4 regions of the Cedecea sp. genome follow, and region 2 is predicted to be linked to each of the others. Evidence: predicted binding sites of a transcription regulator. Region 2 holds the regulator's gene; each other region holds the start of a gene.
The links. Region 2 encodes PurR, which represses purine synthesis genes. Its sites were predicted from a motif close to CANGCAAACGTTTGCNTG; they were not measured.

Region 1 (3,729 bases), on a different contig from region 2:
GACGGCCTTTATCTATCAGCCCCGGACGGCAGCTCGGCCAGCATTCGCTTTGCTGATTTTGCCGAGGCGCCTGCGCCAACTGAAGTCTGGGGTTCGCACTTTACCGCGCTTATTGCCCCTGACGAAATTAACCAGTGGCTAAGCGGTTTCTTCTCCCGCCCGGTGCAGCTTCGCTGGGTTGGTGAGGAGCCTACCCGCCGGGTGAAGCGTCACGAAGAGGTACCGCTCTCGTTTGCCGACGGCTTCCCTTATTTGCTGACCAATGAAGCCTCGCTGCGCGACCTGCAAAACCGCTGCCCGGCCAGCGTCAAAATGACCCAGTTCCGCCCCAATATGGTGGTCACCGGGGTACCCGCATGGGCAGAAGACACCTGGAAAGTGGTGCGTATCGGCGGCGTCACCTTCGACGTCGTCAAGCCCTGCAGCCGCTGTATCTTTACCACCGTAAGCCCGGAACGTGGCCTGAAACACCCAAGCGGCGAACCGTTGAAAACGCTGCAGGGTTTCCGTACGGCACAAGATAACAGCGGTGCAGTAGACTTCGGGCAGAACTTAATTGCCCGTAACAGCGGGGTTATCCGCGTGGGCGATGAGCTGGAAGTGCTGGCCCACAAACCGGCCAATGTTTATGGCCCGGGTGAAGTGGTCGAAAGCCTCGAGCCGCAAAGCCAGCCTGAAAGCAGCGTTAATATCGACTGGGAAGGCACCACGTTCCAGGGTAATAACCAGCAAATTCTGCTGGAGCAGCTGGAAAACAAAGGGATCCGCGTCCCCTATTCTTGCCGGGCCGGAATTTGCGGAAGCTGTCGAATTCGTTTGCTGGACGGCGAAGTGAAGGCGTTAAAGAAAGGTGCGATTGGCGCCGATGGCACAATTTTGTGCTGCAGCTGTGTTCCTGCCGGAAACGTGAGCGTCGCGCCGCGTTAAACGGCCTGATCCAGGCTGAGGCCGCTGCTCAAAGGCTGCGGTTTCAGTCGGTCATTCATGACTTTGATAGCATCACCCAGCTGCATAGTGCGGCCGGCTAACGTGAGCCCCTGCTGAGCGAGCAGGCAAAGCGCGGCATTATCACCGGTTTCTACCACCAGCAGGTTCACCTGCTGCATATTCTCGCTTAGCCACACGCAGGCCCCGTCCCCGATCCCCGGCTGCCAACAGTCACCGTGAGAGACAAAATGCCAGCTTTTCGGCATCTGTGGTTTCAGGAAACGAATCGCCACCAGGGCGTTGAGCACCAGTTCAGCACGTTGCTCGTTACCCAACGGTAAATCACGGCATTTTTCTTCAAAGGAGAAATAGAGCGCCGCGTCATCGACACAAAAGCCTGAATTTTCAAAGGCATCCGGGGTCAGCATTTTGCGCGGAAAGCGCGAACGGAATAGCATGCCATTGGCCAAATCGAGCATCATTCGATCGTGCTCTTCATCGAAATACCAACGCCAGTTATCGTCCGGTTTTATCCGCATAATGCTTACCCTTCATTTATCCCGCTGCTGAATTGCCACTCAAATTCATACCATATTAATAAAAGACCAATATGTTTAAATAAGCAACAGTAGCGGAATATAAAACAACCAGAGCCGAAAATAAAGCCCTGGTTGTTTGCAAAGCGTAAATGATCAGAGATGAGTAACGATTTCTTTAATCAACGGCGGGCCTTTAAAAATGAAGCCGGAGTATATTTGAACCAGTGAAGCTCCCGCCGCGATCTTCTCGCGAGCAGCGATAACTGAATCAATACCGCCGACGCCGATAATCGGTAGTCGACCATTTAATTCCTGAGACAAGCGACGAATAATTTCCGTGCTTTTTAATTGTACCGGGCGACCGCTTAAGCCACCGGTTTCGTCGCAGTGCTTCATCCCCTGGACAAGACTACGGTCTAAGGTGGTATTGGTTGCAATCACCCCATCAATATTATGGCGAACTAAACTGTCCGCAACCTGGATCAATTCTTCCTCAGAAAGATCCGGCGCGATCTTCACCGCCACAGGAACATATTTATGGTGGATAGCTTGCAGCGCCTGCTGTTTATTTTTAATGGCGCTTAAAAGATCGTCCAGCGCTTCACCATATTGCAACGAACGTAATCCTGGGGTATTTGGTGACGAAATATTGATCGCAATGTAGCCAGCATACGGATAAATCTTATCCATGCAGATCAAATAATCATCTTTACCCTGCTCAACGGGGGTATCTTTATTCTTGCCGATATTAATCCCGAGCACGCCGTCGAAATGCGCTTTTTTGACGTTTTCAACCAGGTTATCCACCCCGAGATTATTAAACCCCATTCGGTTGATCAGCCCTTCGGCCTCCACCAGGCGGAAGATGCGCGGTTTATCGTTCCCCGGCTGCGGACGCGGCGTCACGGTGCCAATCTCAATGGAGCCAAAGCCCATCGCCCCGAAGGCATCAATGCATTCCCCGTTTTTATCCAGACCCGCGGCTAAGCCCAGCGGGTTCTTGAACGTTAACCCCATGCAGGTCACCGGTTTTGACGGCACGTTCTGACGAACCAGCCACTCAAGCGGCGTACCGGTGACAAAACGTAACTGCTGAAAAGTTAACTCATGCGCGCGCTCTGGATCGAGCTGAAAAAGGGCTTTACGAACGAAGGGGTAGTACATGAACTCTCCTGGATTCCCGGTGTGCAGACCGGGGCGCTATTATTCACGATCCAGGGGATGATTGGAATTGACCTGTCGCAAAAAAGCCTGAATAGAGGCAAACGTTTTCTTTCCCAACGCGCAATATGCGCTTTTTCGCAAATCTATCCTGGAAAAATCACTTAGCCACGGAAATCATCTCTGCGAGTATCACGCTAATTGTTATCAATGTTAGATAAAAGCAAACAATTAGTTATAAGGAGTCGTGATGCGTGTGATTACCCTGGCCGGAAGCCCTCGCTACCCGTCCCGTTCCAGCTCGCTGCTGGAGTATGCGCGGGAGAAGCTGAGCGCCCTGGATGTTGAAGTCTATCACTGGCACTTACAGAACTTCGCGCCGGAAGATCTGCTCTACGCCCGGTTCGATAGCCCGGCGCTGCTGGCGCTCACCGAACAGCTCAGTACCGCCGACGGCCTGATTATCGCCACGCCGGTCTATAAAGCCTCGTTTTCAGGTGCGCTAAAAACGCTGCTCGATTTGCTCCCCGAACGAGCCCTGGAAAAAAAGGTCGTCCTGCCGCTCGCAACAGGCGGTACCGTTGCCCATATGCTCGCCGTGGACTACGCCCTTAAGCCCGTATTAAACGCGCTGAAAGCGCAGGAAATCCTGCACGGCGTGTTTGCCGACGACGGCCAGGTAACCGATTACCAGCACAAACCGCAGTTCACGCCAAACCTGCAAAAACGTCTTGATGAATCGCTGGAAACCTTCTGGCAGGCGCTTCATCGCCGCGACTTTGCCGTGCCGTCCCCGTTTAACGTTCGAGGGGTGAGCCATGTTTAACCTGCTCAAACGTCGTTCTCCGTGGCTGGCGTTTGCTGGCCTGCTCGCCTTTTCAACTTACAGCAACGCCTCGGACAGCGGCCCGGAGCAGCTGCGCATTGGTTACCAAAAAGGCTCCGTCAGTATGGTGTTAGCCAAAAGCCACCAGCTACTGGAGAAGCAATACCCGAATACCAAAGTCTCGTGGGTTGAATTTCCCGCCGGGCCGCAGATGCTGGAGGCGCTGAACGTCGGCAGTATTGACCTGGGCAGCACCGGTGATATTCCGCCGATCTT
Region 2 (3,729 bases):
AGCTCGAAGAGTGGTTAGCTGTGCCGCTCTTCGAACGGCGGCACCGTGATGTTGAACTCACCGCAGCCGGGGCTTTTTTTTTGAAGGAGGGTCGCTCTGTTATCAAAAAAATGATGGCTACCCGACAGCAATGCCAGCAGATAGCAAACGGCTGGCGCGGGCACCTGTCCATTGCGGTAGACAATATTGTGAAGCCAGAGCGTACCCGCCAGCTGGTGCTGGATTTTTATCGCCACTTTCCGGATATCGAGCTACGGGTATTTCAGGAGGTCTTCAACGGCGTGTGGGACGCACTGGCTGACGGACGAGTAGAGGCGGCGATAGGGGCGACGCAGGCTATCCCCGTGGGAGGACGTTATGCGTTTCGGGATATGGGGGCGCTTAGCTGGCGCTGTGTCGTTTCGACCGATCATCCGCTCGCGCAACATGAGGGTGTTATTCCGGACGATATGCTCAGGGCCTGGCCATCTTTGGTTCTGGAGGATACATCGCGTTCGCTGCCCAAGCGTATCACCTGGCTTCTTGATAACCAGCGCCGCGTGGTGGTGCCGGACTGGGCTTCAGGGGCGGACTGCCTTAGCGCAGGCCTGTGCATTGGCATGGTGCCTACGCACATCGCTAAGCCGTGGCTGGACGGCGGAGAGTGGCAGGAGCTGACGCTGGAAAATCCGTTCCCGGATGCAGCTTGCTGCCTGACGTGGAGGCAGGATGACGCATCGCCTGCGTTAAGCTGGCTGCTGGAATACCTGGGGGACAGTGAGACGATGAATCAGGAGTGGCTTCAGGAGCCAGGCAACACATTCCCGGCTCCTGACAAGACTTAGCGGCGGTAATCGCGGAACGGGCCGTCGGCTACCGAGCGGCGTTCGATGAGGCGCGGATGGACTTCAATCGTCTGCGACTCTTCACGTTTGTTGATTATACGGTCGAGCAGCATATTAAAGGCCGTTTCGCCCAGACGTTCTTTTGGCTGGTGGATAGTGGTCAACGCCGGAGAGAAATAGCGGGCGTTGCGCACATTATCATAGCCGATGATAGAGATATCCTGCGGCACGCGCAGCCCCATCTCATCCGCTGCGCAGATCGCGCCCATCGCCATGATATCGCCACCGCAGAATACCGCTGTAGGGCGATGTGGCTGGTTGAGTAATTGCTGCATGGCCCGGTAGCCGGACTCTGGCTCGAAGTCGCCCTGAACTACCCAATTATCCGGTACTTTAATATTGGCTTCATCAAGCGCCTTCAGGAAGCCTGCATGGCGACCGCCGCCGGTATTACGTTCCAGCTGACCCGGGATCGCACCGATGTCGCGATGGCCGCGTTCAATCAGGTAACGGCCTGCGAGATAACCGCCGTGAAAAGCATTGTCGACAACGGAGTCGGTAAAGTCGGCGCGGGCTTCGCCCCAGTCCATCACCACCATGGGAATATGACGGTACTCTTCCAGCGTAGAGAGCAGGCTTTCCGGGTACTCGGAGCACATCACCAGCAAGCCATCAACGCGCTTTTGCGCCATCATCGACAGGTAGGCGCGCTGTTTCTCAAAGTTGTTGTGCGCATTGCCAAGGATCAAGGTGTAGCCTTTCGCGAAACAGCTGTTCTCGACCGATTCGATAATTTCAGCAAAATAGGGGGCTTCGCTTGAGGTAGCAAGCAGACCGATGGATTTGGTGTGGTTGACCTTCAGGCTGCGTGCAACGGCACTCGGTGAGTAGTGCAGCTCTTTAATTGCTGCCCAGACGGCGTTGCGCGTCTCTTCCGCCACAAAACGGGTCTTGTTAATGACATGTGACACAGTGGTAGTGGAAACGTTTGCGCGCTTCGCTACGTCCTTAATTGTTGCCATTAGATGTCACTCCAGACCATATCGTAAACTCCTGATAACTCATATGTTAAACGTTTGCCTTCGCTAACTCCTGGGGCAACACGTTGGTTGCAGGCCTGTCGGGAATGCGACATACAGCGGGAGGAGGGCGTTGCCGGGCGATACGCGGTAAATTAGCGAAGGATTTTGGCTTATCCCGGGGCAAAGTGGAAGAGGGAAAACCGAGATCTGTGCAAAACCAGCAGGATTTTTCTCGCCAATTGTGGGAAAATCATCCTGCTTACACTTTGTAGGGAAATAAAAGGAGCTTACGATGAGTACCGATCTGAAGTTTTCCATGGTGACCACGGTTATCGTACTGGGCCTGATTGTTGCCGGTGCGCTGACCGCCGTACTGCACTGATTTAATAAGGGCCGCTAATAGCGGCCCTTAGGCCGTAGACAAAGAGGGAAAAGTATGGCTTTTCCCTCTTTGTGGTTATCAGTCGAAAATCAATGAATTGATTTTCCCCGTTTATTTCCAAAAAACCTCAGGTAATCCTTCCATTCTCTGATGAAAAGCGGCTGCAAATCAGCCCGCCAGGTTTTGCGCAACAAATGTCCAGTTAACCAGCGCCCAGAAGTGGTCCAGATATGTCGGGCGCGCATTACGGTAATCAATATAGTAAGCGTGTTCCCAGACATCTACGGTCAGCAGCGGTTTTGCATCGGTAGTGAGCGGGGTTCCGGCGTTTGAGGTGGAAACTATTGCCAGGCTGCCGTCGCTGTTTTTGACAAGCCAGGTCCAGCCGGAACCGAAGTTTTTGATGGCGGCTTCGGTGAACTGTTTTTTAAATGCTTCTACGCTGCCAAAGGCGTTAGTAATGGCTGCCAGCACTTCCCCGGCTGGCTCTCCTCCTGCGTTTGGCGCCAGGCAGTGCCAGTAGAACGTATGGTTCCAGACCTGTGCGGCGTTATTGAAAATCCCACCGTCAGCGTGCTTAACGATCTCCTCCAGCGTCTTCCCTTCAAACGGACTGCCTTTTACAAGGTTATTCAGGTTAGTGACGTAGGTTTGATGGTGTTTACCGTAGTGGTATTCGAGGGTTTCGGCTGAGATGTGCGGTGCCAAAGCGTCTTTTGCATAGGGCAGGGCGGGTAGTTCGAACGACATTGCTTCACTCCTTGTTATTTTGATTCACAATATAACTACATTTTGTGTGGTTATAAGGTTAGCAAATTACGGGAGTGCAAAAAAGCGAAATGAAACAGCCCGTTGTCGGGCTGTTCAGACGGCAGACAAACTACCTGCAATGAATAGATACCAGATGGCGTTTTAAAATAAACAAGGAAAATCAATTTATTGATTTTCGACTGATAACCACAAAGAGGGAAAAACCACGCTTTTTCCCTCTTTGTCAGCAACAATTAACAGCCCGTTGCCGGGCCGTTAACATTTTAATCAGAATAAAACCGCCCGATGGGGCGCAGATAAGATTAGCGAATTGTCTTTGGCGTCATGACCCGGCGGGCACCGACGTAGTGGCGCTGCCAGTAATCCTCGCTCAGGGAGGTTATCTGGATATCACGGCCGCTGCGGGGAGACTGAATAAACTTGCCGTTGCCGACGTAAACGCCAACGTGGTCAGCGGTTCCGCGCCCTTGAGTGCGGAAGAAGACCAGGTCGCCGCTTTCCAGTTCGCTGCGATCAACGGAAGAGGCATCACGCAGGTGATACATTTCGTTGGCGGTGCGTGGAATACGGATGTTCACCAGATCTTTATAAGCGTAATAAATCAGCCCGCTGCAGTCGAAACCGGTGCGTGGAGAGGTGCCACCCCAGCGGTACGGTTTACCAATTTGCCCCATCAGCTTGTTCATGGCGGTTTTTTGCGCCTTCTGTACTCGCACTTTGTGCGCCTGAG
Region 3 (3,729 bases), on a different contig from region 2:
GAAAGCTGGAGTGAAGCCGAGTTTTGCCAACAGCTTCAGCGAGCCTTTGGCTGGCGGCTGGGGCGAATTACCCATGCAGGTATTCGACATCACTATCCGCTGGCGCTGCAGCAGGCTTCGCAGACCGTATCCCATCGCCTGGCGCTGGTCGGTAATGCCGCGCAAACGCTGCATCCGATAGCCGGACAGGGGTTCAATCTTGGCTTGCGCGACGTTATGTCTTTGGCTGAAGGGCTGGCAGAGGCGCATGCCACAGGTACAGATGTCGGCAGTTTCCCGGTGCTGGCTGCTTATCAGCAGCGCCGGGCCGCAGATAAAGCGGCAACTATCGGCGTCACTGACGGGTTGGTTCAGCTGTTTGCCAACCGTTGGGCACCGCTGGTGGCGGGCCGTAACCTTGGCCTGATGGCGATGGAACATTTTACCCCGGCACGAGACGTGCTGGCTCAGCGCACCCTGGGTTGGGTCGCGCGTTAAAGGAGAGTCAATTTGCAAAGCGTAGATGTGGCGATTGTCGGCGGCGGCATGGTGGGGCTGGCGGTAGCCTGTGGGCTCCAGGGCAGCGGCCTGCGCGTTGCGGTCATTGAAAGTCACCTTCCTCAGCCGCTTGCGCCTGATGCCGCGCCTGAACTGCGTGTTTCGGCGATCAATGCGGCCAGTGAAAAACTGCTGACGCATCTTGGCGTGTGGCCAAAAATTAGCGAGCGGGCCAGCTGCTATCACGGGATGGAAGTCTGGGAGCGAGACAGCTTCGGGCAAATCGCCTTTGATGACAAGAGCTTTGGTTTCAGCCATCTGGGGCACATCATCGAAAACTCGGTGATCCACCGGGCGCTTTGGCAGCGAGCGGAGCAATGCAGCGATATCACCCTGATGGCACCGGCGGAAATTAACCAGGTTGCCTGGGGGGAAAACGACGCGTTTCTGACCCTCAAAGACGGCGCGATGTTGACCGCACGGCTGGTCGTCGGCGCTGATGGCGCCAACTCCTGGCTGCGCGATAAAGCGGACATTCCGCTGACCTTCTGGGACTACAATCACCATGCGCTGGTGGCGACGATTCGTACCGCCGAGCCACATCAGGCCGTCGCCAGGCAGGCGTTTCACGGAGAAGGTATTCTGGCGTTTCTGCCGCTCTCGGACCCGCATCTGTGCTCTATTGTCTGGTCACTGCCGCCGGAAGAAGCGGCGCGTATGCAGCAGGTGGACGATGAAGCCTTTAATCAGGCGCTTTCCGTAGCCTTTAATATGCGCCTCGGCCTGTGTACCGTGGAAAGCGAGCGCCGCGTCTTCCCGCTGACGGGTCGCTACGCCCGCAGCTTTGCCGGTCACCGCCTGGCGCTGGTGGGCGATGCCGCCCATACCATTCATCCGCTGGCCGGGCAGGGCGTCAACCTGGGCTTTATGGATGCCGCAGAATTAATTGCTGAAATTCGCCGCCTGCATCGTGAAGGTAAAGACTTTGGGCAGCATCTCTATCTGCGTCGCTATGAGCGCAGCCGCAAGCACAGTGCGGCGGTGATGCTTGCCAGTATGCAAGGGTTCCGCGACCTGTTTGCCGGCAGCAACCCGGCTAAAAAGCTTTTCAGAGACATTGGCCTGAAGCTTGCCGACACGCTGCCGGGTGTGAAGCCTCAGCTAATTCGTCAGGCGATGGGGCTGCAAGATCTGCCGTCGTGGCTACGTTGAATCTCTAAGTGATAACCCCGTCACATTTCCCTTCCCGATGACCGGGAAGGGCACCTTCGCCCTCGTTTGAAATATTCTAATCTCAGGACAAATCTCGGATTACATTTTCTAATCTTACAATTTTAGCGATGTAGTTAATTTGTTTCTGAAATGGTCGTAAATGTTAGCTAGTGCTAAATTCGACATTAAATACCTGCTGTTAATGTGGGGTGTATCGCATTTTTTCAGTGAATTACTCTGCACACTTCCTCTCCCATTTTGGTCATAAGCTAATGCAATGACCGTTTTTCGCTTATGGTTTACGCCCCCGTTCAGTGGTAAGTTCAGGCCAAAGGTAACGTTTGCGTCGCTATCGTGGAGCGGTGGCGGTGCCGGGTTTCGTCTGACGGTTGGCAAAGCCAAATCCGCTTTGCAACCAGATGGTTAAAGAGGAAAAGATGACTCAACAGACCCCCTTATTTGAACAGCACACGCTTTGTGGCGCCCGCATGGTTGATTTCCACGGCTGGATGATGCCGCTGCACTACGGCTCGCAAATTGATGAACACCACGCGGTACGCACCGACGCCGGTATGTTCGACGTTTCCCACATGACCATCGTCGACCTGCAGGGCAGCCGTACTCGCGAATTCCTGCGTTATTTGGTCGCCAATGACGTCGCCAAACTGACTCAGCCAGGCAAAGCGCTTTACACCGCCATGCTCAATGCTTCCGGCGGCGTAATTGATGACCTGATTATCTACTTCTTCACCGAAGACAGCTTCCGCCTCGTGGTTAACTCCGCCACCCGTGAAAAAGACCTTGCCTGGATTAACCAACATGCTGAGACGTATGGCGTGTCCGTTACCGTGCGCGATGACCTGTCGCTGATTGCCGTTCAGGGCCCGAACGCGAAGGCCAAAGCCGCCACGCTGTTTAGCGAAGAACAACGTAAAGCCGTTGAAGGCATGAAGCCGTTCTTTGGCGTGCAGTCCGGCGATTTGTTCATCGCCACGACCGGCTACACCGGCGAAGCGGGCTATGAAATTGCGATGCCTAACGAAAAGGCCGCAGAGTTCTGGGCGCAGCTGGTTGAAGCCGGCGTTAAGCCTTGCGGGCTGGGCGCTCGCGACACGCTGCGCCTGGAAGCGGGTATGAACCTCTACGGCCAGGACATGGACGAAGGTGTTTCTCCGCTGGCTGCCAATATGGGCTGGACTATCGCCTGGCAGCCGGAAGATCGTGATTTCATCGGCCGTGAAGCGCTGGAAGCGCAGCGCGCCAGCGGCACTGAGCAGCTGGTTGGCTTGATCATGACCGAAAAAGGCGTATTACGTAATGAGCTGCCGGTACGGTTTATCGACGCGCAGGGTAATACTCACGAAGGTGCTATTACCAGCGGCACCTTCTCGCCTACGCTCGGTTATAGCATTGCGCTGGCCCGCGTACCGGCCGGCATCGGTGAAACGGCGATTGTGCAGATCCGCAACCGCGAAATGCCGGTCAAAGTCACCAAACCTATTTTTGTTCGCGCCGGTAAGCCGGTTGCGCTTTAAATTTTGAAATCAGGTATCAGGAGAAAACAATGAGCAATGTGCCGAACGAACTGAAATACAGCAAAGAGCACGAATGGCTGCGTAAAGAAGCTGACGGCAGCTACACCGTGGGCATCACCGAACACGCGCAGGAACTGCTGGGCGACATGGTGTTTGTGGACCTGCCTGAAGTGGGTGCCACCGTTTCTGCCGGCGATGATTGTGCCGTTGCCGAATCCGTGAAAGCGGCTTCTGACATCTACGCCCCAATCAGCGGTGAAATCGTCGCGGTTAACGACGCGCTGAGCGACAGCCCGGAGCTTGTCAACAGCGAGCCTTACGGAGAAGGCTGGATCTTCAAAATTAAAGCCAGCGACGAAGCACAGGTTGCCGCGCTGCTGGATGCTTCTGCCTATGAAGCGCTGTTAGAAGACGAGTAATTTTTAAACCCCTCTCCCCGGCGAGAGGGGAAAACATTTCAGGAATCACCGCTCATGACCCAGTCTTTACGTCAGTTAGAGAATCA
Region 4 (3,729 bases), on a different contig from region 2:
TGCAGTCCGGTTTTATCGAGTTGAGGGGGAGTCATGCAGACGTCCTGTCAGGAAAGGGTGCTTTTAGTGTAGTGCTTCCCGGGCGCGAGGCTGCGGCAGCCTGTCTGAAAATGAAGAAAAAAAATGGCCCCGCGAGAGGCGGAGCCATTGATGCATCGCGCAGCGATTACTTGATGGCGATGGTGTTGATGATGTTTTCCGCGTTGGTCTGCGCCAGCTGCTGGTTATCCGCAGGCAGCGTTATTTGCATGGTCAGCAGCTTGTCGTCCACTTTCCCAAGGATGATGGAAGAGTAGGCGGTCTGGCCTTTGGCAGAGATAACGCTGTCCAGCTGTTGCAGCGTGTGGCCTTTAATCTCGATGGATTTGTTGGTCACGACCTGAAGCTGCGGGTCACGCGCGCGCTGCTGATCTTCCAGACGTTTTGCCAGCGCGGCAAGGTCGTCAGTGGTGTTGTCGCCGACAATCACGATCACCGCTTTCTGGCCGGTCGCGTCAGAATAAACGTGCATGTTGTTGGACTGTGTGCCCACTTTGCCGCTCTGATCGGTCATGTCTGCCGGCAGGGCGAAGCTCAGCTTGCCGTCCAGCAGTTCGATAGGCTGGCCACTGGCGCTGCTGGCTGCCTGACTACCGGCGGTAGCGGTTTTGCTGTCGTTATTGTCACAGGCGGCAAGACCCACTACCAGCAGGCCAATACCGACATATTTTACCAGGTTGCGCATCGCGTTATTCCTTTCCGTTAGCAAGCCACAAGGCCGATGCCTGCATCTTAACACAAGATATTCGGCCCGCGTTTAACCTGGCTGTAGCGCGGAGATTTCGGATTTATCTGCGAGGCGTTTCAACAGCATATTCAGCAATACGCCGTACATCGGTAGGAAGAAAATCAGGCTGATAAGGACTTTGAAGCAGTAATCGACCACGGCGATTTCCACCCAATGCTGGGCCATAAAGGCGTCCGGGCTGCGCCAGAAGGCGATAAAGAAGAACGACAGCGTGTCGCTCACGTTGCCAAACAGCGTGGAAGCGGTAGGCGCTAGCCACCAGCAGCGGTTTTGACGCAGGCGGTTGAAGACGTGCACGTCGAGGATCTGGCCGAGCGCATAGGCCATAAAGCTGGCGATTGCGATACGGGCGACGAACAGGTTGAAGTGGGTTAGCGCTTCAAAGCCCTGCCAGCTTCCCATGTAAAACAGCGCTGAGATGCCGTAGGAGATAACCAGCGCCGGGATCATTACCGCGAAAATAATGCGTCGCGCCAGCGGAGCGCCAAAAATACGCACCGTGAGGTCGGTCGCCAGGAAGATAAACGGGAAGCTGAAGGCGCCCCAGGTCGTATGAAACCCGAAGACGGAGACCGGAAGCTGAACCAGATAGTTGCTGGAGGTGATCACCAGCAAATGAAAAAGCGATAGCCAAAACAGCGCATTAGTGCGCTGGCGAGTGCTGAACTGCATCATGTTGTAGCCTTTTTAGTAGTGGGGTGAGGGAACCCAGTCAAAAATGTAAAGCGCGGGGATGATACTGCTTTAGCTTTTCATTGCAATGGTTAATTTTAACGCAATCGTTCACGCGGCTTGCGCCAGATTTTCCCCGGCGTAAACTAGCGCGGTTTTTGACGACCTGAGAGTGCTATGACCGATTTGTTCGCAACCCCCGACCATACGCTGGACGCCCTTGGCCTGCGCTGCCCGGAGCCGGTGATGATGGTGCGCAAAACCGTGCGCAATATGCCCGTAGGCGAAACGCTGCTGGTGATAGCCGACGACCCGGCCACCACGCGCGATATCCCGGGCTTCTGCCGCTTTATGGAACACGAGCTGGTCGCCAGCGAAACCGACGCGCTGCCTTACCGCTATTTGCTGCGTAAGAGCCATTAAACGAGGCGCATGTTCGCGCCCCGTTATCTTTCGAAAACTATTTCTTCCGCAGCAGGCGAATGGCGTTCGCCGTTACCAGCGCGGTAGCCCCTGAGTCTGCCAGCACCGCCAGCCACAGGCCGGTCAGGCCGAGCAGGGTGGTGACCAGGAAAATCCCCTTCAGCCCCAGCGCAATCGTCACGTTCTGGCGAATGTTGTTATGGGTGGCTCTGGCGAGCCGCACCATGCTTGCCAGTTCGGTCAGGCGGTTGTGGGTCAGGGCGGCATCTGCGGTTTCCAGCGCGACGTCGGTACCGCTGCCCATGGCAATACCGATGGTGGCCGCTTTCATCGCCGGCGCATCGTTAATGCCGTCGCCGACCATCGCCAGCGGCGCGGTGGCATTCAGTTTGTTCACCGCCGCCACTTTGTCTGCCGGGAGCAGGCTGGCGCGGTAATCAATGCCCAGTTCGCTGGCTATTGCCGCCGCCGCGCGTGGGTTATCCCCCGTCAGCATCACGCCCTGAATGCCCAGTTGATGAAGGGCGGTAACCGCTTCACGCGCGTCGCTGCGCAAAGTGTCACGCATGGCGATGGTGCCCAGCAGCTGCCCTGAACGCAGTACCACGATGACCGTCTGGCCCTCTTCTTCCTGCTTCGCGATACGTTGTTGCCAGGTTTCGTTGAGTATCTGAGCGTCAAGTTTGGACGGTGAGCTGAGCAACAGCGTTTCACCCTGGATATTCGCTTCAACGCCAACCCCGGCCAGCGCGCGGTGATTTTCCGCGACGACAGTGGGCAAATTACGCTGTTGTGCTGCATTCACTATGGCCTGAGCCAGCGGGTGCGTGGAACCCTGTTCTACCGCGGCGGCGAGCGCCAGAAGCTGGTCTTCTTCTATCCCTTCTTCCGCCGCAATGGCGGTGACCTGCGGTTTACCCGCCGTTAGCGTGCCGGTTTTATCGAAGGCGACCTGCTGGATTTGACCGAGACGCTCCAGCGCCGCGCCGCCTTTAATCAACGCCCCACGGCGTGCGGCTGCGGCAAGGCCGGAAGTAATGGCCGCAGGCGTGGAGATAACCAGCGCGCACGGGCAGCCGATAAGCAGCAGCGTCAGCCCTTTATAGATCCACGGTTCCCAGGTTTGTCCGAACAGCAAAGGGGGAACGACGGCGGTCAGTAACGCGAGAAGCATGACGATCGGCGTGTAAATCCGGCTAAAGCGATCGATAAAGCGTTCGATGGGCGCGCGGCGCTCCTCGGCTTCCTCAATCAACCGCAGAATGCGGTCGATGGCGCTGTCGCCGGGCTCGGAAATCACCTCCAGCTGAACAAGGCGATCCACGCTGGTGCTGCCTGCGGCGACTTTTTCGCCCCGCTGGCGCTCTACCGGCACGGATTCCCCGGTTAAGGCGCTTTCATCAAAGCTGGCAAAACCGCTGAGCAGGCGACCGTCGGCGGGCAGTCGGCCACCGGCGGCGACCTCAATAACGTCGCCGGGACGAAGATCGGCCTGAGCGACGGTTTCGCGCTCGCCGTCCCGGAGGCGAATAGCGACGTCCGGCTTTAACGCCATTAAGGCGCTTACCCCCCGGCGCGCACGGCTGGCGGCGTAGGATTCGAGACGTTCACCGATCAGAAACAGCAGTAAGACCATCGCCGCTTCGGCGGTAGCGCCGATAAACAGCGCGCCGATGGCGGCGACGCTCATCAGTGTTTCAATGGCAAACCAGTTGCCGCTGCGGATCAGGCGGACCGCCTGGCGAGCTATCGGCCACAGGCCAACCAGCGTGGTGGCGATAAACGCCAGATTGCCGAGCGGGTGGTTGAACTGCTCTAGCCCCCAGCTAACCACCATCAGCACAATA

Region 1: a site for PurR is predicted at 2,725-2,742, ahead of pyrD (quinone-dependent dihydroorotate dehydrogenase). Genes of this name have one in related genera too.
Region 3: a site for PurR is predicted at 2,020-2,037, ahead of gcvT (glycine cleavage system aminomethyltransferase GcvT). Genes of this name have one in related genera too.
Region 4: a site for PurR is predicted at 1,560-1,577, ahead of tusA (sulfurtransferase TusA). Genes of this name have one in related genera too.

The regions. Positions count from the first base shown of each region.
Region 1 is NZ_DASYBS010000009.1:102,123-105,851, reverse strand. It holds gene VGM55_RS01330 (YcbX family protein) at 1-927, shown strand, start outside; gene zapC (cell division protein ZapC) at 924-1,466, opposite strand; gene pyrD (quinone-dependent dihydroorotate dehydrogenase) at 1,620-2,630, opposite strand; gene ssuE (NADPH-dependent FMN reductase) at 2,878-3,453, shown strand; gene VGM55_RS01310 (sulfonate ABC transporter substrate-binding protein) at 3,446-3,729, shown strand, end outside.
Region 2 is NZ_DASYBS010000165.1:59,420-63,148, reverse strand. It holds gene punR (DNA-binding transcriptional activator PunR) at 1-824, shown strand, start outside; gene purR (HTH-type transcriptional repressor PurR) at 821-1,846, opposite strand; gene VGM55_RS25905 (YnhF family membrane protein) at 2,139-2,228, shown strand; gene sodB (superoxide dismutase [Fe]) at 2,397-2,978, opposite strand; gene VGM55_RS25895 (C40 family peptidase) at 3,302-3,729, opposite strand, start outside.
Region 3 is NZ_DASYBS010000029.1:55,616-59,344, forward strand. It holds gene ubiH (2-octaprenyl-6-methoxyphenyl hydroxylase) at 1-477, shown strand, start outside; gene ubiI (FAD-dependent 2-octaprenylphenol hydroxylase) at 490-1,689, shown strand; gene gcvT (glycine cleavage system aminomethyltransferase GcvT) at 2,127-3,224, shown strand; gene gcvH (glycine cleavage system protein GcvH) at 3,254-3,643, shown strand; gene gcvP (aminomethyl-transferring glycine dehydrogenase) at 3,698-3,729, shown strand, end outside.
Region 4 is NZ_DASYBS010000014.1:20,335-24,063, forward strand. It holds gene VGM55_RS01955 (AI-2E family transporter) at 1-35, opposite strand, end outside; gene VGM55_RS01960 (DcrB family lipoprotein) at 167-724, opposite strand; gene VGM55_RS01965 (7-cyano-7-deazaguanine/7-aminomethyl-7-deazaguanine transporter) at 797-1,462, opposite strand; gene tusA (sulfurtransferase TusA) at 1,637-1,882, shown strand; gene zntA (Zn(II)/Cd(II)/Pb(II) translocating P-type ATPase ZntA) at 1,920-3,729, opposite strand, start outside.